One region of the Streptomyces syringium genome, then DNA from elsewhere that is predicted to be linked to it. Evidence: riboswitches for the same ligand, from Rfam matches in the RefSeq annotation. Region 1 holds a riboswitch; each other region holds the start of a gene.

Region 1 (7,631 bases):
CCCCGCTGTCGCTGACCGAACTCACCGGCCGGGCCGGACGCTGGAACCTGCGCTGCGGCCGCCCGCTCACCCCGGAGCCGGCACCACCGGCCTGATGAACCGGCACCGGGGCGCACCGGGGCTCACAGGGCGGTCAGCCCGCCCCGCGTCCCGGCCGACGGCCTCCGGTGGATCAGCTCCAGCAGCCCGCAGCGGACGCAGGAGGCCGCCGGATGACCGGCGTCACCGCCGCCCCCGCCGTCGAAGGGCGGCCCCGGACGGCCGTGCGGGACGTCGGCCAGTAAGGACTCGACGGCCGTCAACAGGGCCAGGGCATGCTGGAGTTCGTGCTTGAGGACGCGGATACGGGCGCCCTGCGCGCCCACCTGTCTGCGGGTGGTCGCCAGGCGCTCGTACTCCTCGGGGGCCACCACCACCGCCTCCTCCCCACCGATGATCATTCGACGCGGCTCGGGGCGCCTGCTCATCGTGGCCGTCCTCTCCTGTGGGGGCATGACCGGTGGGGGCAGTCAATCATGAGAGTCCGTTGCGATTTGGGCCACTTGAGCGGGATTGGCCGTGAACAGCGGGCGTGGCCCCGGCACCTCGGTGCCGGGGCCACGCCCGCTGTCACCCCCTGATCAGGGCGGAGGGCGACCGGCGTCAGCGCATGTCGGCGCCGGTCAGCTCGGCCCGCACCTGCCGGGCCGCCCGGACCAGATGCTCCAGGGAGTCACGGACCTCGCTCCAGCCCCGTGTCTTCAGGCCGCAGTCGGGGTTGACCCACAAACGCTCGGCGGGAATGGCACCGAGCCCCTTGCGCAGCAGGCCGGCGGTCTCCTCGACGCCCGGCACCCGGGGCGAGTGGATGTCGTAGACGCCCGGGCCCACCTCATGTCCGTATCCGGCCACGGCGAGTTCGTCGGCGACCTGCATGTGCGAGCGGGCCGCCTCCAGGCTGATGACGTCGGCGTCCAGCTCCTCGATGGCACCGATGATGACGCCGAACTCGGCGTAGCACATATGCGTGTGGATCTGGGTGTCCGCCCGGACGCCCGCGGTGGTCAGCCGGAACGCCTCGGTCGCCCAGGCCAGATAGCCGGGCCGGTCGGCGGTGCGCAGCGGCAGCGTCTCGCGCAGCGCGGGCTCGTCGACCTGGATGACGGCGGTCCCGGCGGCCTCCAGGTCGGAGACCTCGTCGCGCAGGGCCAGGGCGACCTGGCGGGCGGTGTCGGCGAGCGGCTGGTCGTCGCGGACGAAGGACCAGGCAAGCATGGTGACGGGGCCGGTGAGCATGCCCTTGACCGGGCGCTCGGTCTGCGACTGGGCGTAGCTCGTCCAGGCCACGGTCATGGGCTCGGGGCGGGAGATGTCGCCGGCCAGGATCGGCGGGCGGACGTAGCGGGTGCCGTAGGACTGCACCCAGCCGTGCTGGGTGGCGAGGTAGCCGGTGAGCCGCTCCGCGAAGTACTGGACCATGTCGTTGCGTTCGGGCTCGCCGTGGACGAGGACGTCCAGCCCGGCCTTCTCCTGGAAGGCGAGGACGTCGCGGATCTCGGCGGCGATGCGCTCGTCGTAGCCGGCGGCGTCGATCCGTCCCGCGCGCAGATCGGCGCGGGCGGTACGCAGCTCGGTGGTCTGCGGGAACGAGCCGATGGTGGTGGTGGGCAGCAGCGGCAGACCCAGCCGGGCCCGCTGGGCGGCGGTCCGCTCGGAGTACGGCTGCGGGCGGCGGGTGTCCCGCTCGGTGACGGCCGCGGCACGGGCCCGGACGGCCGGGTCGTGGGTCAGGGCCGAGGCGGCGCGGGAGGCGCGGGCGGAGCGGTTGGCGGCGAGCTGCGGGGCGATGACGTCCGTGCCCTCGTTCAGTCCGCGGGCGAGGGTGACGATCTCCTCGGTCTTCTGGCGGGCGAAGGCGAGCCAGCGGGCGACCTGGGGGTCCACGTCGCGTTCGGCGGTGGCGTCGAGCGGGACGTGCAGCAACGAGCAGGAGGGGGCCACGTCCACCCGGCCGGCGAGGCCGAGGAGGGTGGCGAGGGTGGCCAGCGAGTGTTCGAGGTCGTTGATCCAGATGTTGCGTCCGTCGACGACGCCGGCGACGAGGCGCTTGCCCGGCACGCCGCCGGCCGCGGCGAGGGCTTCGAGGTTGGCGGCGGCGGGGCCGGTGAAGTCCAGGGCCAGTCCCTCGACGGGTGACTTGGCGAGGACGGGCAGGGCGTCACCGAGGCGGTCGAAGTAGGTGGCGGCCAGGATCCGGGGCCGGTCGGCGAGCGCGCCCAGGTCGCGGTAGGCGCGGGTGGCGGCGCTGAGGACGGCCGGCGACTGGTCCTGGACGAGCGCGGGCTCGTCGAGCTGGACCCACTCGGCGCCCGCGGCCCGCAGCTCGGCCAGCACCCGGGCGTACACGGGGAGCAGCCGGTCGAGGAGGGTGAGGGGCTGGAAGTCGGCCGGGGCGCCGGGGGCGGGCTTGGCGAGGAGCAGGTAGGTGACCGGGCCGACCAGGACGGGGCGGGCCGTGTGGCCGAGGGCGAGGGCCTCGCGCAGCTCGCCGAGCGGCTTGGCGGGGTCGGCGGTGAAGACGGTGTCCGGGCCCAGTTCGGGGACGAGGTAGTGGTAGTTGGTGTCGAACCACTTCGTCATCTCCAGCGGCGGGGCCTCCTGGGTGCCGCGGGCCATGGCGAAGTAGCCGTCCAGGGCGTTGTCCCGGACGGCGGCGCGGTGCCGCTCGGGGATGGCGCCGACCATGACCGTGGTGTCCAGGACGTGGTCGTAGAGCGAGAAGTCGCCGGTGGGCACCTCGTCCACGCCGGCCTCCGTCAACCGGCGCCAGGCGGCGCGGCGCAGAGTGGCGGCGGTGGTGTGCAGGGCGTCGGCGGTGACGCGGCCCGCCCAGTAGCCCTCGATGGCCTTCTTCAGCTCACGGGACTGGCCCTGCCGGGGGTAGCCGTGGACGGTGGCCCGGGAGGGCGGGGTGGTGTTGCGGTCGGTCACGGAACTCTCCTTCGCGAGTCGCGGAATGACCACGGCGGACCCGGGCGCGAAGGGACGACGAAGAGGGCGGGCGCGCTGGGCACACCTGCCTGCCACCGCCGGCCCTCCCTCGGGGCCACCGAGATCACCGCACGCGGGTGGCGCGCGGGCAGTGGCAGGTCTTCGGACTCGCGGGCGCGCCCTGGGGCCTTGGGGCCGCCGGGCACCTACTGGCCGTCGCTTCCCGGACGCGTGGGCGTCCAGTGCGTATGACGGCGGTCGTTCCCACTCACCGCTGCGGGGCAGTCCCGGATTTCCACCGGGTTCCCTCTTGCGACGCTCCCGCCTGGCGGGCGGGGCGAACCAGCTGCGTCCCCCACCCTAGACACAATGCGGAAGGACCGGTAGGGGAATCCGCGCAAGGATTCGATCTTGACGCGTGGCCGGTATCCGCCGGTGGACACTCCGCGCGTGCCGACCCGGCACGGCGTGGACGCCCGGCCCGACGTGCCGGGCGGCGGCCCGGGCGGGGCCTGTCCGCCCTGGAGGCACGGGCGTGCGGCACCCCGGTGGTCACCGCCGCGGCGGCCGCACCCGCCGCCCACGGCACCGTTGCGGGCGGTCCATGTGACGCATGAGAATCTCCGGTACGCCCGGACCCCGCCCGGACCCTGGAGTCGCCGTGACCGCCTTCGCGCACGCTCCTTTCGACCGCCGCACCGCGCTGCGGGCCGTGGCCGCGTCGGCCGCGGCCGGGCCCGTCGGGGGTGGTGGCGGCCGGAGTCCGCTGCGGGTGATGAGCTTCAACCTCCGCTACGCCTCCGACACCCCGCCGAACACCTGGGCCGATCGGCGGCCCGTCATGCGCACGCTGCTGCGCCACGAGCGCCCTCATCTCCTCGGCACCCAGGAGGGGTTGTACGCGCAGCTGCGCGACATCGCCGACGATCTCGGGCCGCGCTACGCCTGGGTCGGCACGGGCCGCGCGGGAGGCAGCCGCGATGAGTTCACCGCCGTCTTCCACGACGTGCGGCGGCTCGCCCCCGTCGCGTACGACCACTTCTGGCTCTCCGACACCCCGTATCTGATCGGCTCCGCGACCTGGGGCAACACTGTGATCCGGATGGTCACCTGGGTCCGGTTCCGCGATCTGCTCACCGGGGGCGAGTGCTACGCCCTCAACACCCATCTCGACCACGCCCATCAGAACGCGCGCGAGCGCTCCGCCGCGCTGATCACCACCCGGCTGCGCGGTCTGGATCCGGCCCTGCCCCGGATCGTCACCGGCGATTTCAACGTCCCCGCACACGGCAACCCCGTCTACGACACGATGCTCGAACAGGGTTCGCTCGTGGACTCCTGGGACACGGCCGATCAGCGCGGGGCGCAGTACGCGACCTTCCACGGCTACCGGCCGCTCGTGCCGGACGGCGACCGCATCGACTGGATCCTCACCTCGCCCCGGGTACGGACCCGGCGCGCGGCCATCAACGTCTTCCAGCAGGGCGGGCAGTTCCCCAGCGATCATCTGCCGGTGCAGGCGGACCTGGAGCTGTAGGGCGCCGCCTGTTTCATGGCCGCTTATCTCAAAGCCGCCCGAGTGTCACCACTTTGAACCGATCCACCCCGGGCACGGCACCGACTATCGGACATTCGAACATCAGGCCTCCCTTGGCGCACCAGAACCGCAGAAAACCCTTCCGCCGCAGGCCACCCTGGGTGACGTTCAAACAACGGTGTGAAACCTTTCGCCCCAACGTCACCACGAGTTGTCCGCATTACGAACAAAACTGGCCGGAAGTGCCCGGATCATTTTGACTGTGCCCACCCTCATCACCAAATGTCTGCCAAATGTCCTCGTCAGTGAAGCCCGTGTGCTCAGGGCTCTTACGGAACTACGACTTCCGATTACTGCTCTCCGGGGCAGCGGTGAGCCAGGTCGGCGCTCAAGTGACCGTCGTGGCACTGCCGTTGGTGGCCGTCATCGAGCTCGACGCCTCGCCCATGGAGGTCGGGCTGCTGACCGCCGCCGAGACCGCGGCGTTCCTCCTCGTCGGGCTGCCCGCCGGAGCCTGGGTGGACCGGATGCGGCGGCTGCCCCTGCTCATCCGCACCGACGTCGTACGGGCCGTGACGATGCTGAGCCTGCCGCTCGCGGCATGGGCCGGGGCACTGACCATGGCGCAGCTGTACGTGGCCGCCCTCATCACCGGTGTGGCCACCGTGTTCTTCGACATCGCGCACCAGAGCTACCTGCCCGGCCTGCTCCCCCGGGAGCAGCTGGTCGCGGGCAACGGCGCGCTGGAGACGGCCCGTTCGTCCGCCCAGGTCGCGGGGCCGGGGCTGGGCGGCGCCCTGGTGCAACTGCTCGGGGCACCCGTCGCCCTGCTGGCCGACGCGATCGGCTACCTCGTCTCGGCGCTCTTCCTGCGCGGGATCCGCGCCCGCGAGCCACAGCCCGCGCCCGTCGTGGGCGTCCCGCTGCGGGCCCAGGTCGCGGAGGGCCTCGTGTTCGTCCTCCGCCACCCCGTCCTGCGCATGATCGCCTGTGCCACCGGGGTCGCGAACTTCTTCTCCGCGATGCTGATGTCCGTGCAGACGGTGTTCCTCGTGCGGGAGCTCGACCTGCCTCCCGGCGTGCTCGGGCTGATGCTGTCGGCCTCGGCCGTCGGCGGGCTGGCGGGCGCGCTGTGCGCGGGACCGCTCGCCCGCGCGGTCGGCCAGGCCCGCATCATCTGGCTGTCGACCGTGGTCACCGGGCCGTTCGCGCTGCTGTGGCCGTTGGCCGGACACGGTGCCGCCGCCGTCTGGTTCGCCCTCGCCTCCGCGGCCGTCTTCTTCGGCGCGGTGGTCTACAACGTCGCCCAGGTCAGCTTCCGGCAACTGCTGTGCCCCGACGCGCTCCTCGGGCGGATGAACGCCACGCTGCGCTTCATGGTCTGGGGCACCATGCCGCTCGGCGCCGTGCTGGGCGGGGCCGTCGCCTCCGCCGCCGGGCCGCGCGCCGCCGTGTGGGTGTGTGCCGCGGGCTTTCTGCTCGTCCCCCTGCCCCTGCTGCTCTCCCCGCTGCGGCGCCTGCGCGATCTGCCGGCTCCCGCCGCCGACGCGAGCCGGACCGTGTCCGGAACCTAGGCCCCACCGCTCCACTCGTCGCCCGTCGCCCGTCGGCCGGAGGCGTCCTCGTAGCGGACCGCTCGGACGCCTCCACACCGCGTCGGACGTGCTCCACCGCTTCACCGCCCGACCCCCCTTTCGTCTCACGAGTCAGCGCGCCCCGGGCGCGCGGGAGGACATCGTGCAGTCCAGCAGCATCACCACGCAGTACCTCGACCGTTACCGCCGCACCGTCGACGGCGCGGCGGCCGCCGGGTCGCTTCCGGTCACCGGTGCGCAGCGGCGGTTCCTGCTCGCCCGGCGGATGGACCCGGCCGGGCGGGCCGACCTCGTACCGCTGTTCTTCGCCTTCCCCCGCGGTTCGGTCGACACCGGCCGGCTGCGGGCGGCGGCCGGGCACCTCGCCGCCCTGCACCCCGCCCTGCGGGCCCGCCCCGAGGCGCTGCGCGGGGTCCCCGTGCAGCGGCTCGGGGAGCCCGACGCCCGGGTGAGCCGGGTGGAGCCGCGCCCCGGCGAGAGCGCCGCCGACGCGCTGCGCCGGGCACTCGGCGCCTGGGCGGCCGAGGGGCCGCCGCTGCGGCTGTTCCTCGCCGCCGACCCGGCGGGCGACCGTGATGTCCTGGCCGTCGTCATGGACCACGCGGCCTGCGACGAGGCGTCCATCGGCCGGGTCATGGCGGATCTCACCGACGCCTACCGCGACGGGCTCGGCCCCCGGGACGTGCCCGGGTCCCGGGCGGCGGACGAGCTGGCCGCCTACCGCGAGGCCGTGCACCTCCAACTCGAGGCGGAGGCACGGGCGTCGGGGCAGCGGTCCGTCACCTACTGGGCCCGGCGGCTCGCCGCGCTCCGCCCGGCCGCCGGCCCCGCGCCGGCCCCGCGCGCCGGGGGCGGCCCGGCCGGCACCGGCGCCGTGCTGCACCGGCTGCCCGCCGACCCGGACGGCTCCCGGCCTCCCTTCCCCGTCCTGCTCGACGCCTGCACCGCCGCCGCGCGCACGCTGTACGGCCCGGACCGGATCCCGGCCCTGGGCTACCCCTGGGGCGGCAGGCCCGCCGCGGCGCAGCCCGTCCTGGGCTGCTTCCTCAACACGGTGGTGCACCCGGCCACCGCGTGCGACCTCGACGAGCGGACCGTGGCGTGGTGGGACGACCTCGACCACGCGGACGCCCCGTTCGACGAGGTGGTGCACGCGGCCCGGACCGCCGGGGTGCCCTGGTCGGGGCGGCTCGACGGCCTGCTCACCTCCGAGGACCTGCACCGCCGTCCGCCACTGCGGCTGGGCGACGCCACCGGACACGAGACGCACATCGACGGCCGTCCCGTCCAGGCGCCGTTCGCCGTGTCCGTCTCCCACGGCACGGACCTCCTCGTCCGGATGGCGTGGGACCGGGGCGTCGTGCCGGACCCCGTCGCCGAGGACGCCTTCGCCGCCCTGCTGGACGCCCTGCGGGCCCGCACCCACGGACACGCACCGGTGGGCTGAGCCGGACTCCGGCCGCCCGCCCCCTCACTTGACCCGGCCCGCCGTCCACCCGACGCGGGCACCGGGCCCCTCCAACCACCCC
Region 2 (7,631 bases), 590 kb from region 1:
CCTGGGCGGACCGGTCCCTGATCGTCCGGATGATCCCGGAGAAGTCCTCCGCCGCCCCCGCGCCCTCGGCGAACTCCGCGTACAGCTCCGCCGCCCGCAGGCCCAGTTCGGCGTGCACCCCGCCGGCCCGGAGGGCGTTGGCGGCCAGGCCGAGGTCCTTGGCCATCAGGGGCGCGGCGAAGCCGGGCCGGTAGTCGTGGTTGGCCGGGCTGGCCGGGACGGGTCCGGGGACCGGGCAGTTGACCGTCAGGGCCCAGCACTGGCCGGACGCGGTGGAGGCCACGTCATAGAGGGCCTGGTGGGACAGGCCGAGGCTCTCGCCGAGAACGAACGCCTCGCCGACCGCGATCATCGAGATGCCGAGAATCATGTTGTTGCAGATCTTCGCGGCCTGACCGGAGCCTGCCGCTCCGCAGTGGACGGCCTTCCTGCCCATCGCCGACAGCAGCGGCTCGGCCCGCACGAACTCGGTCTCGCCGCCCCCGGCCATGAAGGTCAGGGTGGCGGCTTCCGCGCCCGTCACGCCGCCCGAGACGGGCGCGTCCAGGGCGCGGTGCCCGGCCCGCGCCGCGGCGTCGTGGGCGGCCCGGGCGTCGGCCACGTCGATGGTGGAGCAGTCGACGAAGAGGGTGCCGGGCTGCGCCGCCGCGAGCAGCCCCTCGTCCCGGTAGAGGGCGAGGACATGGCGGCCGGCGGGCAGCATGGTGATCACGACGTCCGCGCCCTCGGCGGCCTCGGCCGCCGAGGCGGCCGGCTCGACACCGGCGGCCACGGCCGCCGCCAGAGACGCGGCCGACAGGTCGTAGCCACGCACCCGGTACCCGGCCTTGACGAGGTTGGCGGCCATCGGGCCGCCCATGTGGCCGAGCCCGACGAAGCCGACGACCGTACTCGCGGGGCTCACGGGGGTCACGGCGCTCACCAGGGCACCTCCTGGGAGGCGTCGGCGGCGAAGGAGAGTTCCCGGGCGCCGAGCGGTGCGAAGAACCGGGCCACGTCCGCCTCGCCGACCTCCGCGAGGGTCGCCGGCGACCAGCGCGGGGCACGGTCCTTGTCGATCACCTGGGCGCGGATTCCCTCCACCAGGTCGGGCGCGGACAGCGCCGCGCAGGAGACGCGGTACTCCTGCTCCAGGACCCGCTCCAGCGGCCCGAGGTCCCGGGCGCGGCGCAGCGCGGCGAGGGTCACCTTGAGGGCGGTGGGCGACTTGGCGAGGATCGTCTCGGCGGCTTCCTTGGCAGCCGGTGTGCCCGCGGCGAGCAGCCGTTCGACGATCTCCTCGACGGTGTCGGACGCGTAGCAGTGGTCGATCCACTCCCGGTCGGCGGCCAGCCGGCCCTCCGGTGCCTCGCGGACGTGGCGGGGCAGGACGTCGGGTACGGACCCGGCGGCGAGGTCCGCGCCGAGGGCGGACAGCGCGTCCGCCGGTACGAAGTGGTCGGCGAGGCCGCACAGCAGGGCGTCCGCGGCGCCCACGGGCACTCCGGTGAGCCCGAGGTGGGTGCCGAGCTCGCCGGGGGCGAGGGCCAGCAGATAGGTGCCGCCCACGTCGGGCACGAATCCGATGCCCGTCTCGGGCATCGCGACCTTGGAGCGTTCGGTGACGATCCGCACGCTGCCGTGGGCCGAGATCCCCACTCCCCCGCCCATCACGATGCCGTCCATGAGGGCGACGTACGGCTTGGGGTAGCGGGCGATACGGGCGTTGAGCCGGTACTCGTCGCGCCAGAAGGCCGCCGAGGCGTCGCCGCCGGAGCGGGCGTCGGCGTGGATGGACCGGATGTCACCTCCCGCGCACAGCCCCCGCTCGCCCGCGCCGCTGATCACGACGGTCTCGACGGCGGGGTCGTGCTCCCAGACGGTGAGGGCCTCGTCGACGCGGCGCACCATGGTGTGGCTGAGGGCGTTGAGAGCGTTGGGCCGGTTGAGGGTGAGGTACGCGGCACGGCCCTCTGTGCGCACCAGTACGCAGTCGTCCGTCCCTTCCGTCCTGTCCGTCGTCGGGGTCATCGGGCGGCTCCCGTCAGTCCGCGGGCCACGATCAGGCGCATGATCTCGTTGGTTCCTTCCAGGATCCGGTGCACGCGAAGATCTCGGACGATCTTCTCGATGCCGTACTCGGTGAGGTAGCCGTAGCCCCCGTGCAGTTGCAGGGCGCGGTCGGCGACGGAGTAGCCGGTGTCGGTGGCGAAGCGTTTGGCCATGGCGCACAGCTGGGCCGCCTGAGGGTCGCCCCGGTCCAGGGCCTCCGCGGCCTGACGGACCAGGGCGCGGGCGGCGGCGAGTTCGGTCGCCATGTCGGCGAGGCGGAACTGCAGCGCCTGGGCGTCGAGCAGCGGTGCCCCGAAGGCCTCCCGGTCGGCGAGGTATTCCAGGCTGCGGTGCAGGGCATGCTGCCCGCCGCCGAGGGAGCAGGCGGCGATGCCGAGCCTGCCGCCGTTGAGCCCGTTCATGGCGATGCGGAAGCCGTCGCCCTCGGCGCCGAGCCGGCGGCCGGCCGGAAGGCGGACACCGTCCAGGACGACCTGGCGGGTGGGCTGGGCGTTCCAGCCCATCTTCTTCTCGTCCGGACCGAAGGACAGCCCGGGGTCGTCCCGTTCGACGACGAACGCGGAGATACCGCCCGGTCCCTCCCCGCCCGTGCGCGCCATGACGATGTACACCTCGGCGGCACCGGCGCCGGAGATGAACTGCTTCACGCCGGTCAGGACGTAGCAGTCCCCGTCGCGTACGGCCCGGGTGCGCAGCGCGGCGGCGTCGGAGCCGGCGCCCGGCTCGGTCAGGCAGTAGCTGCCGAGGGTGTCCATCGAGCACAGCCCGGGCAGCCAACGGGCGCGCTGGGCCTCGTCCCCGTAGCGGTCGATCATCCAGCCGACCATGTTGTGGATGGAGAGATAGCCGGCGATCGAGGGGCAGCCGGTGGCCAGCACCTCGAAGATCAGCACTCCGTCCGCGCGGGTGAGTCCGGAACCACCCGCGGCCTCGCTTACGTAGACGCCGCCGAGCCCGAGCCCCGCGGCCTTGCGCAGCACGTCGACGGGGAAGTGTTTGTCCTGGTCCCAGGCGACGGCGTGCGGGGCGAGGTGTTCCCGGGCGAAGTCCAGCGTCGTCCCGGCCAGCGCGAGCTGCTCCTCGGTGAGGCCTGTCGTCATGGCGCTCATCCCATCGTGGGGATGGTGAAGCTCGCGCCCTCCTTGACCCCGGAGGGCCAGCGCGAGGTGACGGTCTTGGTGCGGGTGTAGAAGCGGATGGCGTCCGGGCCGTGCTGGCCCAGATCGCCGAAACCGGACCGCTTCCAGCCGCCGAAGGTGTGGTAGGCGACCGGCACGGGGATCGGCACATTGACGCCGATCATGCCGGTGTCCACACGGCGGGTGAAGTCGCGGGCGGTGTCCCCGTCGCGGGTGAAGATCGCGACGCCGTTGCCGAAGGCGTGCTCGGAGGGCAGCCGCAGCGCGTGCTCGTAGTCCGCCGCGCGGACCACCGACAGGACGGGCCCGAAGATCTCCTCCTGGTGGATCCGCATGTCCGGGGTGACCCGGTCGAAGAGGGAGGCACCGGCGAAGAAGCCGTTCTCGTGCCCGGCGAGGGTGAAGCCGCGCCCGTCCACGACGAGTTCGGCGCCCTCCTCCACTCCGAGGTCCACATAGCCGGTGACCCGGTCGACGGCGTCGCGGCCGACGAGGGGGCCGAAGTCGGCGTCCGGGTCGTCGGACCGGCCGATCCGCAGGGTGCCGATCCGCTCCTTGAGGCGGGCGACCAGCGCGTCGGCGGTGTCCTCGCCGACGGGCACGGCGACGGAGATCGCCATGCAGCGCTCCCCGGCCGAGCCGTAGCCCGCGCCGATCAGGGCGTCGACGGCCTGGTCGAGGTCGGCGTCCGGCATCACGATCAGATGGTTCTTGGCGCCGCCGAAGCACTGGGCCCGCTTGCCGTGGGCGGCGGCCGTGGCGTAGATGCGGGCGGCGACCGGGGTCGAGCCGACGAAGCCGAGCGCCTGCACCCGCGGGTCCTCGAGCAGGGTGTCGACGGTTTCCTTGCCGCCGTTGACGACGTTGAGCACGCCGGGCGGCAGGCCCGCCTCCAGGAACAGCTCGGCGAGCCGGAGCGGGACGGACGGGTCGCGCTCGGAGGGCTTGAGGACGAAGGAGTTGCCGCAGGCGATGGCCGGGGCGGCCTTCCACAGCGGGATCATCGCGGGGAAGTTGAACGGGGTGATGCCCGCCGTCACGCCGATCGGGCGGCGCAGGGAGTGCACATCGATGCCGGTCCCGGCGTTGTCGGAGAAGTCGCCCTTGAGCAGGTGCGGAATGCCGGCCGCGAACTCCACCACCTCCAGACCGCGCTGGATGTCGCCGAGCGCGTCGGGGACCGTCTTGCCGTGCTCGGACGACAGCAGCCGGGCGAGGGAGTCCTTCTCGCCCTCGACGAGCCGGAGGAAGCGCAGCAGGACGCGGGCCCGGCGCTGCGGGTTCCACTCGCCCCACTCCCGCTGGGCCTCGGCGGCGTCGGCGACGGCCGCCTCCGTCTCGGCCCGGTTCGCCAGGGGTACCCGGGCCTGCACGGCGCCGGTGTTGGGGTCGTACACATCGCCGTAGGCACCCGATGTTCCCGGGGTGTGCCTGCCGCCGATGAAATGGGTGAGTTCACGGACCATGGGAGAGCCTGCTCTCGTCAGGTGAGATCCGAAGATGGCGCGAAGCATCGGGCGGCGGGCGCGAGTTGCGCGCGGGCCGCCGACGGGTCGCGGGACGCGAAGGGCGAAGAGCCGTCAGGAAGCGGGTGCAGCCGCTCGCCGCGCCGGATCACCAGGGTCGTGGGTACGGACCGGTGCCATGCGTGTCTGCTCCATCCTCGTGGACAACACGGAACGTTCCGCGGCCGGTATCCTGACTCCCGGATCAGCGCGCGTCCCCGTGCCTTCCCGACATCCCGCTCGTCAGTGGCGTGTACCGCGAGGACGGACTCCCCGGTCACAGTGGCGGGACCGTGCCGGTTTCACACCGGCTTCCCTGCACCGCGGACCTTGTCCCCCGAACATATAGTTGGACGTCCTAGTAAGTCCAGGGTCTGCTGGCTTCTCCTGGCCCCGGTGTGTCAGCGAGGCCCGGTGTCCAGTACCGGGTACGGCACGAAGGTGCTGCGGTTCTCGTCGACGGCCAGGGGCCGGCCGAGCGGCGGGACGGCCCGCTGCGGGCAGTCCAGGCGTTCGCAGATCCGGCAGCCCATGCCGATGGGGGTGGCGGCCGAGGCGTTGTCGAGATCGAGCCCGTCGGAGTAGACGAGCCGGGAGGCGTGGCGGATCTCGCAGCCGAGCCCGATGGCGAAGGTCTTGCCGGGCTCGCCCCAGCCGCCCCGGTGCCGGGTGACGGTGCGGGCGGTCCACAGATGGCGCTGCCCGTCCGGCATGGCCGCGATCTGCACATGGATGCGGCCGGGAGAGGCGAACGCCTCGTAGACGTTCCACAGCGGGCAGGTGCCGCCGGCCCGGGAGAAGTGGAAGCCGGTGGCCGACTGCCGTTTGGACATGTTGCCCGCGCGGTCGACCCGTACGAACGAGAAGGGCACCCCGCGCAGCCGCGGGCGCTGCAGCGTGCTGAGCCGGTGGCAGACGGTCTCGTAGCCGAGCCCGAAGCGGTCGGCGAGCCGCTCGATGTCGTACCGCAGCTCCTCCGCCGCGGCGTGGAACTCCCGGTACGGCAGGATCAGCGCGGCGGCGACGTAGTTGGCGATGCCGATCCGGGCCAGCGGCCGGACGGCCGAGCCCTCCTCGTAGTCCTCCGAGGCGAGCCGGGTGAGTTCCCCGTCGTATTCGAGCAGGGCGAGCTGCGTCGCCATCCGGAAGGCCTGCTGGCCGGGGCGCAGCCGGTTCGACAGGTGCAGCACCCGCGCACCGGGGTCGTAGGTGTGGAGGCGGTCGGCGTCGGCGGCGATACGGACCCCGTGGCGTTCGGCGAGCCGGGCGGCCAGGGCCGGCAGCACCTCGCCGGGCCGGATACCGATCTCGGCGGCCAGTTCCTCGGCGGCGGTGTCGACGGTGTGGAGGTAGTTCTGCCGGCGGTAGAAGAACTCGCGGATCTCCTCGTGCGGGGAGCGCGGCAGGTCCGGGTCGTCGGTGCCGCGGCGCTCGGCGACCTCCGCGAGCCGCTCGGTCAGGACCTGGTTGCGCCGGCCCAGGTCGAGCAGCACCGCCGCCACGGCGGGCAGCCGGGAGGCGAGTTCCGACAGATCGGCGGGAGAGACGCGGGCGGCGGCCACCTCGTCGGCGAGGGCTTCGCGCAGGTCGGCCAGGACACGGCCGGTGTCACGCTCGGAGAAGAAGCCGGGGTCCACGCCGAACGCCTCGGTGAGCCGCAGCAGTACGGGCACGGTGAGCGGGCGGGAGTCGTGCTCCATCTGATTGAGGTAGCTGGGTGAGATGGCGAGCATCCGGGCCATGTGGGCCTGGCTGAGCCGCCGTTCCTCGCGCAGCCGCCGCAGCCGCACCCCCGCGTATGTCTTGCTCATGCCTTGCTCATGTTCTTGCTCACCAGGCCCCTTCGGCCGCCCCCGGCTCCGTGCGGCCACCCTAGCCGGGAGCAAGCGGCTTGTGGACAGGAGACCTTGGCAAGGTTGGCAAACATGCTCGGGAAGATTCACAGAACTTGGCAGCCCGCCATGGTTGATGGCACCGAGTGCCACTGCCAGAGTCTTAGCACGGCCCGCCGGAGCCCCCGGATCTCAACATTGCCCGCTCGATGGGGGCACGGCGGGCCGCACTTACCAGGGGAAGCACTTCCCTTCGCATTCTTGGCAGAAGCCCGAGCGGCTTCGACGCGGGATCGACGCGGGATCGACGCGACACGGCGACACTGGGAGACGGTCATGGCGCAGACAGGGACGACGACGGCCGAGGAGCTGGCACAGCGGTGGGCGACGGACCCGCGCTGGCAGGGCGTGCGGCGCTCGTACGGCGCCGAGGACGTGGTGCGGCTGAGCGGCACCGTCCGGGAGGAGCACACCCTGGCCCGGCGCGGCGCCGAGCGGCTGTGGCGTCAGCTCCACGAGCGTGACTACATCCACGCGCTCGGCGCGCTGACCGGCGGCCAGGCCGTGCAGATGGTCAAGGCCGGACTGCAGGCCGTCTACCTGTCCGGCTGGCAGGTCGCCGCCGACGCCAACCAGGCCGGGCACACCTACCCCGACCAGAGCCTGTACCCCGCCAACTCCGTACCGACCGTGGTGCGCCGCATCAACAACGCACTGCTGCGCGCCGACCAGATCGCCACCGCCGAGGGTGACGGCGCGGACGTCGACTGGCTGGTCCCGATCGTGGCCGACGCCGAGGCCGGCTTCGGCGGCCCGCTGAACGCCTTCGAGCTGACCAAGGCGATGATCGCGGCGGGCGCGGCCGGCATCCACTACGAGGACCAGCTCGCGTCCGAGAAGAAGTGCGGCCACCTCGGCGGCAAGGTCCTGGTGCCCACCTCCCAGCACATCCGCACCCTCAACGCGGCCCGCCTCGCCGCCGACATCGCCGATGTGCCGACCCTGATCGTGGCCCGTACGGACGCGCTCGCCGCCAATCTCCTGACCACCGACGTCGACGAGCGCGACGCCCGCTTCTGCACCGGCGAGCGCACCGCCGAGGG
Region 3 (7,631 bases), 6.7 Mb from region 1:
CTACTGGGACACCGCCGCTATTGCCGACGCCTGCGCGGTACCCACACGGCCGGCCTGAAGGGGGCAGAAAACTCGGCCGACCGCCCCGGCCTGCCCGGTACAGTCCGACGAGGAACTTCGCGAGCGTGACAACACGAGGAGATCGAGTGACATCCCTCTTCCGGCACATCACCTTCGACTGCGCCGAGCCGCACGAGCCCTACGAGCTGGCCGAGTTCTGGAGCAGGGTCATCGGGCACCCGGTCGATCCGCAGGCTGAACCGGGCGACGACGAAGTCGTCCTGGAGGCGCCCGCCGGTCAGCCGACCCTGCTGTTCATGCGGGTACCCGAGGCGAAAACGCTGAAGAACCGGGTACACCTCGACCTGCAACCCGACCAGCCGCGGGATGAGGAAGTGCAGCGGGTGTCGGCGCTCGGCGCGGCCATCGTCGACGACCGGCGCCAGCCGAACGGCAGCGGCTGGGTGGTCTTCACGGATCCGGCCGGTAACGAGTTCTGTATCGAAAGGAGCGCGGCGGAACGCGCGGTGGCCGAGCGGGAGTAGGTCACACCACCGCCGCTGCGGAGCTACCCGCGTTCCGGGCGGGTGATCAGGCCGCGTTCGAGGGCTGTGACCACCGCGTGCGTGCGGTCGCTCACCTCGAGCTTCGCGAAGACACGCAGCAGGTGCGTCTTCACCGTGGCTTCCGCGATGACCAGCCGTTTGCCGATGTCGGCGTTGGACAGGCCGTCGGCGACCGCGTTCAGCACGTCCCGCTCGCGTGAGGTCAGGGCGACCAGGGCGGGTTGCCGCATTCTGGCCATGAGCCGTTGCGCGACCCGGGGGGCCAGGACGGTCTCGCCCCGGGCGGCGGAGCGGATGGCGTCGACGAGTTGCTCGCGCGTGGTGTCCTTGAGGAGGTAACCGATGGCGCCCGCCTCGACCGCGCGCTCGATCTCGGCGTCGGTGTCGTAGGTCGTCAGGATCAGTACGCGCGTCCCGGTCCGGCCCGCCACGATTTCCGTGGTGGCGGCCACCCCGTCGAGGACCGGCATGCGCAGGTCGATCAGCGCCACGTCGGGTTGGAGGCGCCGGGCGAGCTCGACGGCCTCCCGGCCGTCGCCCGCCTCGCCGACGATGTCGATGGCGGGCTCCGAGGCCAGCAGGGCGACCACGCCGGCGCGCATCACCGTGTGATCGTCCACCACGATGATGCGGAGCTTTCCTGCTGTCGCTGTCACGGCCGTCATGTCACACCTGACCGTTCGTGGGGACCATGGCGAGGACGCGGGTGCCGTCGCCGACGGAGCTGGTGACGGTGAGTTCGCCGCCGAGTTCGGCCAGCCGCTTGCGCATGCCGTCGAGGCCGAAGCCTCGGGAGTCCGCGACGACGAAGCCGCGGCCGTCGTCGGTGATCTCCAGTTCCAGGCCGTGGCCGTGGTCGGTGAGGACGACGCCCGCCGTGGAGGCGGCCGCGTGTTTGCGTATGTTGGCCAGTGACTCCTGGGTGCAGCGCAGGAGTGCGATGCGGGTCTGCTGGTCGCATTCGACGTCCGGCAGCTCCGCGTCGACCGTGAGGCCGGTGTCCTCGGCGAACCGGTCCAGGGTGCGGCGCAGGGTGCGGGCGACCGAGCCGGGGGCGACGCCGCTCTGGGGTGCGGAGCCGACGAGGACGCGCGCCTCGGCGAGGTTCTCGCGGGCGGTGTGCTCGATCGAGAGCAGCTGTTGGGCGCTCTTGCCCAGGTCGGTGCCGAGACCGGACCGGGCCGCTTCGGCGAGCACGATGATGGACGCGAAACCCTGGGCGAGGGTGTCGTGGATGTCCCGAGCGAGCCGTTCCCTCTCCTCCGCGGCGCCTTGCCGCTGGTGGGCCTCGACCAGTTGGTGGTGGGCGTTCTCCAGCTCGGTGTTCAGTCGGCGGGCGCGTTCGTCACTCTGCTGCACGATGCGGTGCACCAGCAGCCCGACGAGCACACCGGCGGCGTAGCCGAGGACGGTGAAGGCGACGTTGCCCGTGAGGAGTTCCATGTGCCGAACGGTCCGGGCGGTCACGGCCGCCCCAACGGCGGCGCCGCTGTAGGCAATGGCGGATACCGGGCCCGCGGCGAACATCCAGAATTGCGGCAGGGACACGATGAACAGCGCCGCGCCCCCGCCCGGCAGACCGGCCATCGCCCCCACACCGAGGGTGAGGACCCACAGCTGGACGTGCGGACGCACCACGGCGTTGTCCGGGAAGAGGCGCAGGGTGGCGTAGCCGAGGGAGATCACGGCCAGCAGCGCCAGCGACCAGTATTTGGCCGCTCCGGAATCGTTCCGCACGCCGATGACGGAGGGCGCCAGTCCGAGGAGCACCCAGGCGACGGTGTACCACCGGTGGAGCGTCGGTATCCAGAACCGGTCGTTGGGCTGTGGCCGTTGCTTCATGCTGGTCAGCCTACGTTTTCGAGCGGGCGCCCGGCCGGGACGACGTGGTGTGCTCCGCGTCCGTTCCGCGACGGCCACCAGCACCTGTCGCCGAGCAGCAGCATGAGGGCGGGCAGGATGACGATGCGGATGACGAAGGCGTCGATCAGTACGGCCACCGCCAGGCTGAAGCCGATCTGTTTCATCTCCATGATGTGCAGGGGCACGAAGCTGGCGAACACGGTCACCATCACGAAGGCGGCGCTGGTCACCACACTCGCCGAGCCGCCGATGCCGTCGAGTACGGCCTGCCGGGTCGGCACACCGCGGAGCACTCCCTCCCGGATCCGGGTGATGACGAACACCTGGTAGTCCATCGACAGACCGAAGAGGATCACGAACAGGAACAGCGGTACCCGGGAGCCGACCGAGCCGGTGGAGGTGAAGTCGAGCAGGCTCTCGGCCCATTCGTCTTGGAAGACCAGCACCAGCAGACCGAGCGAGGCGGCGGCCGAGAGCAGGTTCAGTGCCACGCCGACGAGGCCGAGGACGAGTGAGCGGAACGCCCACACCGTCATGGCGAAGGTCACCAGGAGCAGGGACCCGATGACGATCGGCAGCTTCTGCCTCTGGTGCTCGGGGTAGTCGGCGTAGCGGGCGACGTCCCCGGTCACCGCGGTCCGGGCGCCGGTCACCTGGCCGACGGTGGCCGGCACGTACCTCTGGCGGAGGCGTTCGAGGGACGTCTGCGCCGCGTCGGAGCTCACGTGGTGCGGTACGGGCAGTTCCAGGAGGCTGACGCGCCGGTCGGGTGAGGTGCGCAGTTCCGCCGTGCCGGCGAGCGCCGGGTCGGCTTCGGCGCGGCGGGCCAGTGCGCGCAGCGCGCCGGTCACCTCGCCGGCGAGGGCCGGCTCGGCGCGTACGACGACCTGGTGCATGGACTTCAGTTCCGGGAAGGCGTGGTTGAGCCGGTCGTACGTCCGCATGGCGGGGATGGAGCGGGAGTGGGTCTCGCGGCCCATGTCGGTCAGCTCGAGGTCCAGTAGCGGGGCGGCCAGGGCGAGGGTCGCGAGGACGGCGACCGTCAGGGTGGCGGCCGGACGCCTGCTCGTGGCGCGCAGTACGGCCCCGGTGATCCGGCCGGCACGGGCCTTCGGCTGCGGGGGGTGCGTCGGCTGTGCGGTGCCGCGCCCGGCCGCGCGGGCGGCCTTGCGCAGCGCGCGGCGCTCCGCCCGCTCACCGAAGGTGGCCAGCAGCGCGGGCAGCACGGTGAGCGAGCTGACCACGGCGACCAGGGTGACGACGATCGCGCCCGTGGCGATCGAGGAGAAGATGACGTCGTCCACCAGGTACAGCGTCGCGCTGGAGACGGCGACGGCGAGCCCGGAGAGCACGACGGCCCGTCCGGATGTGGCCGCGGCGAGTTCCACCACGGCCTGCGAGCTGAGCCGGCCGCCTGCCCGGGCGCGTTCCTCCCGTTCGCGCTTGAGGTAGAAGAGGGTGTAGTCGACGCCGACGGCCAGGCCGATCAGCAGGATGACGTTGGTGCCGACGCCGGCGTCGGGGAAGGCGTGCGAGGCCGGCATCGACAGGCCGATGGCGGCGGCGATCGAGGAGAGCGCCAGCAGCAGCGGCACGGTGGCCATCGCCACGGAGCGGAAGACGAACAACAGGGTGATCAGGGTGACGGGCAGCGCGATGAGCTCCGTGCGGGAGAGATCGTCTCCCCGCAGCTTCTCGACGCCCTTGCTGATGGAGGGGCTGCCGGTCTCCTCCACGCGCAGCCCGGGGTGTGCGGCCTGCACCGCGGCGGTCTGCGCCCGCAGGGGGTCCACGTGCTTCTTGCCGTCGAGCTCGGGGCCCTTCATGGTCACGTCGACCCGGACCGCTCTGCCGTCGGCCGAGCGCACGGGCGCGGCCACGGCGCCGACTTCGGGGAGTTTGCGCATCCGGGCGGTGATGTCCCGCGCGGCAGTGTCCGCCGCGGCCCGGTCGAGCGTGCCCGTGCCCGGCTTCGCGGAAATCAGCACGCGCTCCACGGGCCTTTGTTGCAGACCGCCCCCGGCCGCCATGGCCTCCGCCCGGCCCGCTTCGCCGACGCGGAAGTCCTCACTGGTGGCGGCGTTGCCGCCCACCGAGATCCCGGTGCCGAGACACAGGGCGACGAAGAGGAACCAGCCGGCTATGGCGCGCCACGGGTGTCCGGCGCTCCAACGAGCCATGCGTACAGGGAAAGTCGTCATGCCGTACATGCTGATCGCCGGGGTGCCGCCGCCATGAGCCTCGACCGGTTGAACTTCGTGTCCACCGGTCGGTGGACACGAGGGGTCGTCTCCAGGCGCCCTTCGCCCCAAGTCCCTTTCACGGCAACCCCGGTGGGACCGTCAGGCCCCCTGTCGCACACGCGTCCGTCCCTTTACTCTGGGGACGCAGTCGGTTCGCGCTGTCCGCCTGGCAGCCGCGGCGTAAGAGGGAACCCGGTGGAAGTCCGGGACTGCCCCGCAGCGGTGAGTGGGAACGAACGTCGTCATCGGCACCGGGCCGGGAGACCGGATCCGGGAAGCGACGGCCGGTAGGCGCGAGGTCGCGTGCGACCTCGCGGGCCCACGAGTCCGAAACCTGCCCACTGCGCGCGTGCGGCCCGCACGCGCTGATCACGGTGGCCTCGAGGGTGGGCCGGCGGGTACAGGCGGGCATCGCGCTCTTGCCGGGCGGCGTCCGCTGTTCCTTCGCGTGCCCTCAGCGGTCCCGGGATCCCGGCGACGCGCGAAGGAGTGTCCTGGTGACCGATGGCCCTCACCGCCCTGCCCCCAGGCCGCCTCGGTGACGTCCTCCGGGCAGGGGCGTGCCCCCGCCTCGCCCTCCCGGACGGCGGCCGGGAAGGCGCCGCAGACCGATCGGGCCATCACCGGCGGGCCCACGCTCCGCGTTCCGTGTGCGCGGGACGGGCGGACCTTCTCGGGGGTGTGCCACGGCACCCTGGGGGAGCTGTTCCAGGGGCCGCTCCGGCACGGGGGCGAGCAACGCATCGCGCTCGTCTCGTTCCCCGTCGACCGGCACTCCTGGGTGCATTTCACCCGGGGTGCCGGACCCCCGGGTGCCCTCCCGGCGGGCGAGAAGACGGCTCGGGCCGCCGGGCTGTTCCTGGAGCGCTACGGCCTGACCCTGCCGCCGGGCCGGTGGAGTGCCCATTCCGACCTCCGGGTCGGTGTGGGCATGGCCAGTTCCACCGCCGACATCGTGGCGACGCTGCGCTGTCTGTTCCGGGTCTTCTCGCTGCCGTACGACCTGCGTGCGGTGATCGAGGTGCTGTCCGCGATCGAACGCGCGGACAGTGTCTTCCTCGACGAGTTCGCGCTGTATCTCAGTGACCGGCACCGTGTCGTCCGCCGCCTGGGAACCGCCATCGGCTTCCACACCGCGTTCATCACGGAGCCCGGCACCGTCGACACCGCCGTGGTGACGCCGCTGCTGCTGCGGCACTACCGGCGGCGGTCGGCGGAATACGAGCGCTGCCTGACCGATCTGCTCAAGGGGTTCTCGGCAGCCGATCCGGCGGCCGTCGCCCGTTCCGCGACGGCCGACGCCGCTCTCTCCCAGGAGGTGCTGCCCAAAGCCACGTTCGAGACCGTGCTGGCACACCGCGAGGAGTTCGGGGCGGACGGTGTGTTCGTCGCGCACACCGGCTGCCTCGTCGGCTACCTCTTCGCCCGCCGCCCCTCCCCCTCGCTCAAGGACGAACTGTCCGGCTTCTTCCACACGCTCGGCCACCAGTGCTCATTCGCCCAAGGAGGCTACGGGTGATACACGCCCATATCGCCGACGCTCTCAAGTCCCCGCACCTGGTCCGACTGTCCGACGGCATGGTCCTGGCCCGCTTCGAATCGATGAAGATCTACTCCGCGCTGGCCGCGGTGCGACGGCTCCTCGACCGGGGCACGGTCCGGCCCGGGCAGACCCTCGTCGACAGCTCCAGCGGGATCTACGCCCAGGCACTGGCGCTGGCCTGTCACCGCTACGGCATGCGCTGCCACATCGTCGCCTCCACCACCGTCGACGCCACCACCCGTGCCCAGTTGGAGATCCTCGGCGCCACCGTCGAGCAGGTCGCCCCGTCGAAGAACCTCAAACTCGACCAGGAGCTGCGCGTGGCGCGGGTGCGGCAGATCCTGGCGGAGCGTCCCGACGTCCACTGGATGCGTCAGTACCACGACGACATCCACTATCTCGGCTACCGGGAGTTCGCGGACACCGTCGCCGCCGCGTTCCCGGACCGGCCGCTGACCGTCGTCGGGGGGATCGGGTCGGGCGCCTCCACGGGCGGGCTGGCCGAGCATCTGCGGCAGCGTGACCCGTCGGTCCGTCTGATCGGTCTGCAGCCCTTCGGGAGCGTCACCTTCGGCAGCGAGGACCACCACGATCCGGAGGCGATCATCGCCGGCATCGGCTCCTCGATCGTCTTCGACAACGTCCGCCACCATCTGTACGACGCGATCCACTGGATGGACTTCCACCACGCCATGGCGGGAGCCGTGGCCCTGCTGCGCGAGCACGCGGTGTTCGCCGGCCTGTCCACGGGCGCCGCCTACCTCGCCGCCTCCTGGGAGGCGCACCGCTGTCCCGGCCGGCTCCATCTGGTGATCGGGGCCGACACCGGTCACCGCTACGTCGAGCGGGTCTTCGCCCGGCACCGCGAGGCTCTGGACACCGCCGCGCTCGGCCCGGCCGAGATCACCTCGCCGGCGGACCTGTCGATGCCCTGGTCGACGATGGCCTGGAACCGCAGCCCCGCACCGGGCCGGCAGAAGGAGCTCGCGTCGTGACGGTGGTCTCCCTCGAAGCCCTCACCTTCGGCCTGGGGCACCTGATCCGGGCCGCCGACGCGCTCGGCGAGCGCATCCGGCTGCTGACCCGTGACCCGCTCGTCTACGCGCACGAATTGCGGCAGCTGCCGGACGGGGCTCTCGACGTGGTCGAGATGGACACCTTCGACGTGGACGCCGTGGCCGCGGACCTTTGCGGCCTTCCCGGGCTGCGGGGGCTCATCAGCTCGACCGACACCTGGACCCTGGTCGGTGCCGAGCTGACGGCCCGCTTCCGACTGCCCGGCCTGGACGCCGCCGTACTGGAGCTGACGCGGGACAAGGCAAGGGTGCGCAACGTGCTTTACGAGGCGGGCCTGACGAGGGGCCGCGCGGTGGAGGCCGGAGCCCTGGGGGCCGACGCCGACTACCCGCGCCGGCT
Region 4 (7,631 bases), 6.7 Mb from region 1:
AGGAGGACATCCGGCGGTCGCCGGGTGTCGGCACCGTCTCCTCGTACTGGAGCGCGAAGGACCCCGATCTGATCTCCCGGGACACGCGTTCGGCACTGGTCACCGCCGACCTGACCGGTGACGAGGCACTCAGGGCGAAGACCGCCCAAAGGCTGGTCACCGCCCTCGGCGACCACCGCGGGCCGGTGAAGATCACGCCCACCGGAACGGCATGGACACACGCCGAGACCCTGGAGGACAACCGCGCCGACCTCCTCAGGGCGGAGCTGATCTCCGCGCCGGCCTGTGCCCTCCTTCTCCTCTTCGTCTTCCGATCCCTCGTCGCAGCGCTGCTGCCGGTCATCAGTGCGCTGATCGCCACGGCGGGCACCCTGGCCTTTCTCCGGCTGCTGACCTCCTTCACCGAGGTCTCGGTGTACGCCTCGAACATCGCCACCGCTCTGGGGCTCGGCCTGGCGGTGGACTACGGCATCCTGGTGGTCTCACGCTTTCGCGAGGAATCCGCGGCCGGCGCCCCTCCGCGGGATGCCATCGCTCGCAGCGTCCGCACGGCGGGCAGCTCCGTCGTCGTCTCGGCGAGCATCGTGCTGGTATCCATTTCCGCCTTGCTGCTCTTCCCCTTCCTGTTCCTGCGCTCGGCCGCCTGGGCCGCGATCGCGGTGGTGGTCTTCTCCGCAGCGGCGTCCGTGACCGTGGTCCCGGCCCTGCTGGCGCTCCTCGGACGGCACATCGACCGGTTCGACCTGTTCGCTCGCCTCCGCAGGCACGGCGCTTTCGGCCCCGAAGGAAGCCAGGGCTGGCGCCGAGTGGCTCTGGCCGTCACCCGACGGCCTGTCGCAGCCGCACTCGCCGGCACCTGCGTGCTGGCCGCGCTGTCCCTGCCCGCATGGCATGTCACCCTTGGCCCGGACAGCGCTGACGATCTCCCCCAGCACAGCAGGACCCGTACGGCAGCTGTGGCGATCCGTCATGACTTCGCCTCGGCACCGGAGCGAGAACTGCTCGTCGGCCTTCCGCGAGGGACACCGCCCGAGGACGTCGAGGGCTACGCCCGTAGCGTGTCGGCGCTGCCCCAGGCGGCCGCCGTCCGCACCCTCACCGGTCACTCCCCGGGCGGCCCGGTGCTGGTCGTCACTTCACGTTCCGACCCTGGGGCGGAGGAATCGGCGGCCCTGGTACAGCGGCTGCGCACTCTTCCTGCCCACGGTCATGTCCTCGTCGCCGGGGAGGCGGCGCAGGCGGTGGACACCCTGTCCGCCATTCGGCGTGCTTCACCCTGGTGCTGTGGCCTCATTGCGGCTGCGACGTTCGTGCTCATGGCGCTGTTCACCCGCAGCTTGCTGGTACCGCTCAAGGCCGTGGTGGTGGCGGTGGCAAGCCTGACGGCGACGCTGGGCTGTCTGGTGTACGTGTTCCAGGACGGGCACCTGCGGGATGTCGTCGGTGACTTCCACGTCCCCGGGTACCTCTTCGCCACGACGACCGTCTTCCTGCTGGCGACCGCCTACGCGCTGTCGGTGGATTACGAGGTCTTCATCGTCGCGCGTATCAAGGAGGAGTATCTCGCGTCAGGTGACAACACCTCGGCTGTCGTCGTGGGAATGCAGCGAACAGGCCGACTGGTCACGGCAGCGTCTCTTGTCTTCGCCGCCGCCATGGCCGGACCCGCGACCTCTGAGGTCGCCTCGCTCAAACTGACCGGGGTGGGACTGGCTCTGGCTGTCCTGGTGGACGCCGTGGTGGTGCGGGGGGCTCTGGTGCCCGGTCTGATGACTCTCGCGGGCCAGGCGAACTGGTGGTTGCCGGGAGGCAGGCGAGCGGTGTCAGGAATGCCGAAGGGGCGCGGACGCCGCCCCTGACCGGGGCCGCCCGCACCCCTCAGCGGGCGGCCCCCGGATGCCTCGCAGGCTCCCGTCAACACAAGCCACGCGGACCGGAATCGGTGATCCTGGGACACGGCAGGCCCCCGCGCGGAAGGATCGGCGTATGAGTCCTGACGCGGCATCCGCTTCCGGCAGTCAAGAGGGCGTACGCGAGCCCGACGGTCCTCGGCGTCGCGGCGGGCCCGCGCTGAAGGCCGACGCACGGTCCGCCGTACCCGATGTCTGCGCCGCCTTGGCCGTCACCGCGACCGTGTTCCTGTTCCTCTTCGCGCGCGTGCGCTCGGGGGAGTCCTCGACGGTCGCGGTCATGCCCTTCATGAAGGACGCCGGCGCCTACTGGATGTATTTCCTCAGCCAGGCGTTCGGCTGGTCGGGACTGCTGTGGGCCTGGATCACGATCATGCTCGGGCTGCTCCTCTCCGGTCCCCGGCCCGGCCGGCTGCCGATCTCCAGGGCCGGGCTCGAACGCTGGCACCGTGTCACCAGCCTCACCACCCTGGCGCTGATGGTCGCCCACGCCTTGATGTTCGCGGCGGAACTCGTGCGCTACAAAGCGGAATCGACGTGGACCGAGCGCTTCTGGGAAGCGTTCGTGGACACCTTCGTGCCCGGCGGATACTCCTCGGGAACCGGTCGGCTCGCCATCCCCATCGGGCAGGGAGCCCTCTATCTCGCCATCCCCCTGGGCCTGCTCTTCTACGTCCGGCACCGTATAGGCCCGCACACCTGGCGCAGGCTGCACCGCTTCATCGTCGTCGTCTACGTCCTCAGCGTCTGGCACACCCTGCTGTACGGCACCAACGTCTGGTACGCCGAGTGGCCGCGCACCGCGCTGTGGCTGCTGCAACTCCCCGTCGCCGCGCTGCTCCTGCTCCGGCTGCTGCGCCCCGCCCGCCGCGCCGAACGGCTCACGTGGCCCGGCCGGCGCGGAGGCGGCACCGACCGGCCGTCTCCGCCCCGGCTCCCGGCATGGGCAGCCCGGGTGGCGGGCCGGGTCGCGGTCGGCGCGGTGCTCGTGGGCCTCGTCGCCGTGGTCGCCTCGGGTCACGACGGCGGCCGGGAACGCCCCGCACCCGCCCCCTCGCCGCAGGCGCCGCACGACCACGGCTCGGACTGACGCCCGTCGATGGCCGCGGCCGGCTTCTCGGCCACCACCACGTCCCCGCCCGATGCCGTCTCCTCGGGGAAGAAGGTGACGTGGGGCGCGCCGGTCCTGGGATGGAGGGTGACCTCTCCCGTCACTCCGTAGACCTCGGCGAGCAGCCGGGCGGTGAGCACCTCCCGGGGCGGCCCCGATGCCGCCACCGCGCCGTCCCGCAGCACGTAGAGGCGGTCGCAGTAGTAGGCGGCCAGGTTGAGATCGTGGAGCGCGACCAGGGCCGTGGTGGGCAGTCGGCGCAGGAGCCCCAGCACCTGCATCTGATGCCGGATGTCCAGGTGGTTGGTCGGCTCGTCGAGAACCAGGAGAGTGGGCTGCTGGGCCAGTGCCCGCGCGATCAGTACGCGCTGTCGCTCGCCCCCCGAGAGCCGGCCGAAGGGGCGGTCCGACAGCTCCGTCGCGTCGACCCGTGCCAGTGCGGAATCCACCAGCCGGGTGTCCTCGGCGGTGTCCCCGTCGAGCAGACGTTTGTGGGGAGTGCGCCCCATGGCCACCACGTCGCGCACCACCAGATCGAAATCGGCGCCGGGCTCCTGCACCACCGCCGCCAGCGTGCGTGCCAGCCGCCGTACGGGCAGCTGCCAGGCGTCCGCCCCGTCGACGATCACCCGCCCGGTGTCGGGGCGCAGCACCCGGTAGACGGTGCGCAACAAGCTCGACTTGCCGCTGCCGTTGGGCCCCACCACCCCGACCACCTCACCGGGGGCGGCGTTCACGGACACGTCGTGGATGAGGCGGTGTGCCCCGGCGGTGACCGTGAGGCCCTCCACGCACAGTTCGGTCGCGCTCATTCCACCCCCTGGCCGGTGCCCCGCCGGGCGTCCCGGCGCATCAGCCACAGGAAGAAGGGGCCACCGCACAGGGCGGTCAGCACCCCGACCGGAATCTCCTGCGGTGCGGCGACCGTACGGGCCGTGATGTCGGCCCACACCAGGAAGACGGCCCCCGCCAGAGCAGCCGCCGGCAGGACGCGACGGTGGTCCCCGCCGACGAAGAGACGAACGATGTGCGGCAGCATGAGCCCGACGAAGCCGATGGGCCCGGCCGCCGCCACCAGGACACCGGTGACGAGGGAGAGCAGCACGAACATCCGGCCGCGGAACCGCGCCACATCCAGCCCCATGGTGGTGGCAGCCTCCTCGCCCGCCAGCAACAGATTGAGCGACCGGGCCCGCAGGATCAGCACCGCGACGGCCACCAGCAGTGCGCCCGCCGGCAGCCAGAGGGTGTCCCACCGCACTCCGCCGAGGCCCCCGAGTGTCCAGGCGAGCACCTCGCGGGCCTGGTTGCCACGGTCGGCGGTCAGCAGCACGAGGTCGGTCAGGGCGGTCGCGACGGCGGCGACGGCGACTCCGGACAGCACCAGCCGGACGGAGGTGATCCGACCGGTGGCCCGGGCGGTCGCGTACACCAGCAGCAGGGTGAGCAGGGCTCCCGCGAAGGCGGACACCGACAGCGACAGCGTGCCGAACAGGGTCACACCGGAAACGATGACCAGGACCGCCCCCAGCGAGGCGCCCGAGGACACGCCCAGCAGATACGGGTCCGCGAGCGGATTGCGGACCAGGGCCTGCATGGCCGTGCCGACCACCGCGAGCCCGGAGCCGGTCACCGCGCCGAGCAGTACCCGGGGAGCCCGGGCGTCGAGGACGATGGTCTCGCGCGCCCGGGTCCAGGCCGGCTCCGGCCACGGCGCCCCCACGCGGTGGGCGACGATGCCCCACACCTCACCGGGCGGCACGTTCACCGAGCCGATGGTCAGCCCGGCCGTCACCGAGACCAGCAGGAGAGCGCCGAGAAGCACCAGGACCAGCGGATAGGGCACCTTGCGCCGTCCGCGCGGTGGCATCCGGACCGTCCTGGAGCGCCGGGATGCCGTGTCGGCCGTGTCCGCCACGGCCGACGGACGGGCCGTCACCGGAACCGCTCGGGATGCAGTCGGCGGGCCAGATCCTCCACCGCGTAGGGGGGCCGCACACCGACCAGGGTCGAGGTCAGCGGCAGTACCGTGAACCGCTGGTTCTTGACGGCGGGCACGTCGGCGAGGGCGGGGTGGGACAGGAGGAACTTCTTCTTCTGCTCGACACTGCCCGAACCGCGGTAGTCGTAGATGGCGATGACCTCGGGTTTGCGCTCGACGACCTGCTCCCAGGAGACGTCACCGAAGACCTCGTCGAGGTCGCCGAACACGTTGCGCCCTCCGGCCAGCCGGATGATCTCCGTGCCCAGGCTCTTGCCGCCTGCCGTGAAGGCCGCCTTGTCCCCGCTGTCGTAGACGAACACCGGCACCGGCCGGCTGCCTTCGACCGCTTCGGTCGTCCTGGCGACGCGTTCCTCGAGGCGCGTCACGAGGTCGTCGGCCCTGCCCTGGATGCCGAAGATCCGGCCGATGGTACGGACCTCCTCGTAGGCGTCCGCCATGGCCACGCGGCCTTTGCCGCAGTACTCGCGGTTGAGATAGGTGTCGATGCCCGCCTCGGCGAACACCTTGCGGGATCGCCCCTCCTTCTCCGCGAAGGCGGAACCGTAGCCGCCGTACACGAAGTCGGGCTCGGCGTCCACGACGGTCTCGAAGGACGGCTCCTTCTTCGCCAGCTCGGGAATCCGGCCGAAGTCGCGGCGGTGCTCGGGCAGCACCGCGGAGTCGGGGAACGACGTGCCGACCATCGCCTTCTTCAGCCCGAGAGCGAGCATCAGCTCGGCCGGGTGCTGGTGGATGGTCACCACCCGGGCGGGTGGCTTCCGATAGGTGGTCCGGGTGCCGCAATTGTCGATGGTGACGGGAAACCCCTTCGCCCGCGGGGCCGTGGCCCGGTCGTCCGCAGGGTCCGTCGCTCCGCAGCCTGCCAGGAAGCTCGTGGCAAGGACCGAAGCCAACGCACAACGGATGATCCGCCGACGGGTGGGGGACGAAAAGGAAAGACGGTGGATGCCGTCGTACATGTGATGCCTCCTGCGGAGTCCGCGCTCCTCGGACAGCCCTCGCGACGGGACAGTGTCCTGACTCCCGGAGCGACGTCCCCTGGCCTCCGACCGCTCTCGCGGTGGTCTCCCCCAGAGGTATCGCTTCCCGGTCACAGTGGCGGGACCGTGCCGGATTCACACCGGCTTCCTGATTCCCCGTCGCGACGATGACCCGGTGATATTACGAGTGGCGGGCGAGGCGGGAAAGGGCGCACGATCGATCAATTCGCGCCCCCCTCCGCCTCATTCAGCCCTGACGGGAGGCGCGAAGGATCAGTCGTTCGGCGTCCTGGTCGTAGGGCCGGCCGTCGAAGCCACCGAAGATCTCGACCTCTTCGAAGCCGGCCTCCTCGGCCATCGCCCGCAGTTCGACCGCGCTGTACACGAACCAGACCAGGCTCGCCCGGCGAACGCGGTCCCCGCGGACCAGCACCCAGTCGCTGCGCAGCCGGGCCCAGTCGTCGAGCACGGTGTCGGTCTGCACCAGCAGATCACCGCCCCGGTGGACGACCTTCGGCGGCACGACCTTACGGGCCAGGAGCTCCTTGCCCGCCACGTCCAGCAGCAGACGGCCACCGGGTTCCAGACAAGCACGCATGTTGCGCAACACCCGCATGTTGGCGGCGTGTTCCTCGAAGTACCCGAACGATGTGAACATGTTGAGCACGACGTCGTAGGCCTCCGGCTCGACGTGGTGCAGCGCGTCGGTCCGGACGAACCGGGCCTTCGCCCCCGCCGCCCCGCAGAACTCCCGCGCCCGCTCCAGCATCGCGGGACTGCGGTCCACGCCGGTGACGTGGTGGCCGCGACGCGCCAGCGGAACGGTGAACACACCCGGGCCGCAGCACAGGTCCAGGACACGGGCCCCGGGAGTGAAGGCCAACAGGGGAGAGGAGTCGAGAAGTTCCTCCGCCTGGCTGTAGCGCTGTTCGGAGAAGAGAAAGTCGTAGAACTCGGTCCAGAACTCGTCGTCCTCGAACCCGTCCGTCCGTGTCATCAGGAACCGGCCTTCCTTCGCGTCGTCGAGTCGATCGGTTTCCCCGCACCCGGTGCCGTGCGCACCGCGAGCAGCAGGGGCGGGAGAAGCAGACACTGAGCCGCGGCCGCCAGCCAGAACCAGCCGGTCTCCCCGGCGTCGAGGCCGAGACCGTAGAGCTGCCCGCCGAGAATCCCGCTCGCGCACGCGCCGAGGCCGGCCGCGAGACGCTGCTGCCCGAACACGACGGCATCGGAGCGCGGACTGCGGCGCAAGGCCTCCAAGTCGTTCTTCAGGAACAACACGATGTCACCGAAGGTGATCAGCGCGCCGCCCAGCAGCAGCGCCGTCCTGGTGCCGGCCGACAGGACCGCCATTCCGGCGGCGAGCGCGAGGAAGCCCCCCACCAGCGCCCGCCGGTACGGCATCCGGCGGATCCGGCCGGAGGCCAGTGGCTGGACCACGATGACCAGGACGAAGCAGGTGAGCAGCACCAGGCTGTAGAACTCGCTGGACGCCCGCTCCACCGCGAACACGGCCAGATAGTGCTGGAAGTGGAAGTACAGATAGAAGGCCAGCAGATTGGCCGCGAACGGCAGCGGTGCCACTCCCGAGAGCAGGCCCCTGCTCACCGGGAGACCATCGGCCT

Evidence for each region. A riboswitch is a leader RNA that binds a small molecule or an ion and turns the genes downstream of it on or off. The one in region 1 is predicted to bind cobalamin.
Region 2: linked by a shared signal. The riboswitch ahead of JO379_RS28490 (CoA-acylating methylmalonate-semialdehyde dehydrogenase) and the one ahead of metE (5-methyltetrahydropteroyltriglutamate--homocysteine S-methyltransferase) in region 1 are both predicted to bind cobalamin.
Region 3: linked by a shared signal. The riboswitch ahead of JO379_RS01860 (GHMP family kinase ATP-binding protein) and the one ahead of metE (5-methyltetrahydropteroyltriglutamate--homocysteine S-methyltransferase) in region 1 are both predicted to bind cobalamin.
Region 4: linked by a shared signal. The riboswitch ahead of JO379_RS01885 (ABC transporter substrate-binding protein) and the one ahead of metE (5-methyltetrahydropteroyltriglutamate--homocysteine S-methyltransferase) in region 1 are both predicted to bind cobalamin.

The regions. Positions count from the first base shown of each region.
Region 1 covers NZ_JAGIOH010000001.1:7,072,766-7,080,396, reverse strand. The annotation lists gene JO379_RS30730 (histidine phosphatase family protein) at 1-95, shown strand, start outside; gene JO379_RS30725 (hypothetical protein) at 123-467, opposite strand; gene metE (5-methyltetrahydropteroyltriglutamate--homocysteine S-methyltransferase) at 643-2,970, opposite strand; cobalamin riboswitch at 3,123-3,315, opposite strand; gene JO379_RS30715 (endonuclease/exonuclease/phosphatase family protein) at 3,632-4,507, shown strand; gene JO379_RS30710 (MFS transporter) at 4,801-6,081, shown strand; gene JO379_RS30705 (condensation domain-containing protein) at 6,245-7,549, shown strand.
Region 2 covers NZ_JAGIOH010000001.1:6,482,446-6,490,076, reverse strand. The annotation lists gene mmsB (3-hydroxyisobutyrate dehydrogenase) at 1-922, opposite strand, end outside; gene JO379_RS28500 (enoyl-CoA hydratase/isomerase family protein) at 919-2,010, opposite strand; gene JO379_RS28495 (acyl-CoA dehydrogenase family protein) at 2,007-3,161, opposite strand; gene JO379_RS28490 (CoA-acylating methylmalonate-semialdehyde dehydrogenase) at 3,158-4,657, opposite strand; cobalamin riboswitch at 4,863-5,037, opposite strand; gene JO379_RS28485 (short-chain fatty acyl-CoA regulator family protein) at 5,098-6,507, opposite strand; gene aceA (isocitrate lyase) at 6,865-7,631, shown strand, end outside.
Region 3 covers NZ_JAGIOH010000001.1:390,815-398,445, forward strand. The annotation lists gene JO379_RS01835 (nuclear transport factor 2 family protein) at 1-58, shown strand, start outside; gene JO379_RS01840 (VOC family protein) at 147-545, shown strand; gene JO379_RS01845 (response regulator) at 569-1,231, opposite strand; gene JO379_RS01850 (sensor histidine kinase) at 1,233-2,408, opposite strand; gene JO379_RS01855 (MMPL family transporter) at 2,414-4,630, opposite strand; cobalamin riboswitch at 4,805-5,028, shown strand; gene JO379_RS01860 (GHMP family kinase ATP-binding protein) at 5,352-6,191, shown strand; gene JO379_RS01865 (cysteine synthase family protein) at 6,188-7,210, shown strand; gene JO379_RS01870 (ATP-grasp domain-containing protein) at 7,207-7,631, shown strand, end outside.
Region 4 covers NZ_JAGIOH010000001.1:399,893-407,523, reverse strand. The annotation lists gene JO379_RS01905 (MMPL family transporter) at 1-1,859, shown strand, start outside; gene JO379_RS01900 (ferric reductase-like transmembrane domain-containing protein) at 1,987-3,000, shown strand; gene JO379_RS01895 (ABC transporter ATP-binding protein) at 2,928-3,833, opposite strand; gene JO379_RS01890 (FecCD family ABC transporter permease) at 3,830-4,891, opposite strand; gene JO379_RS01885 (ABC transporter substrate-binding protein) at 4,957-5,985, opposite strand; cobalamin riboswitch at 6,016-6,198, opposite strand; gene JO379_RS01880 (class I SAM-dependent methyltransferase) at 6,254-7,003, opposite strand; gene JO379_RS01875 (MFS transporter) at 7,003-7,631, opposite strand, start outside.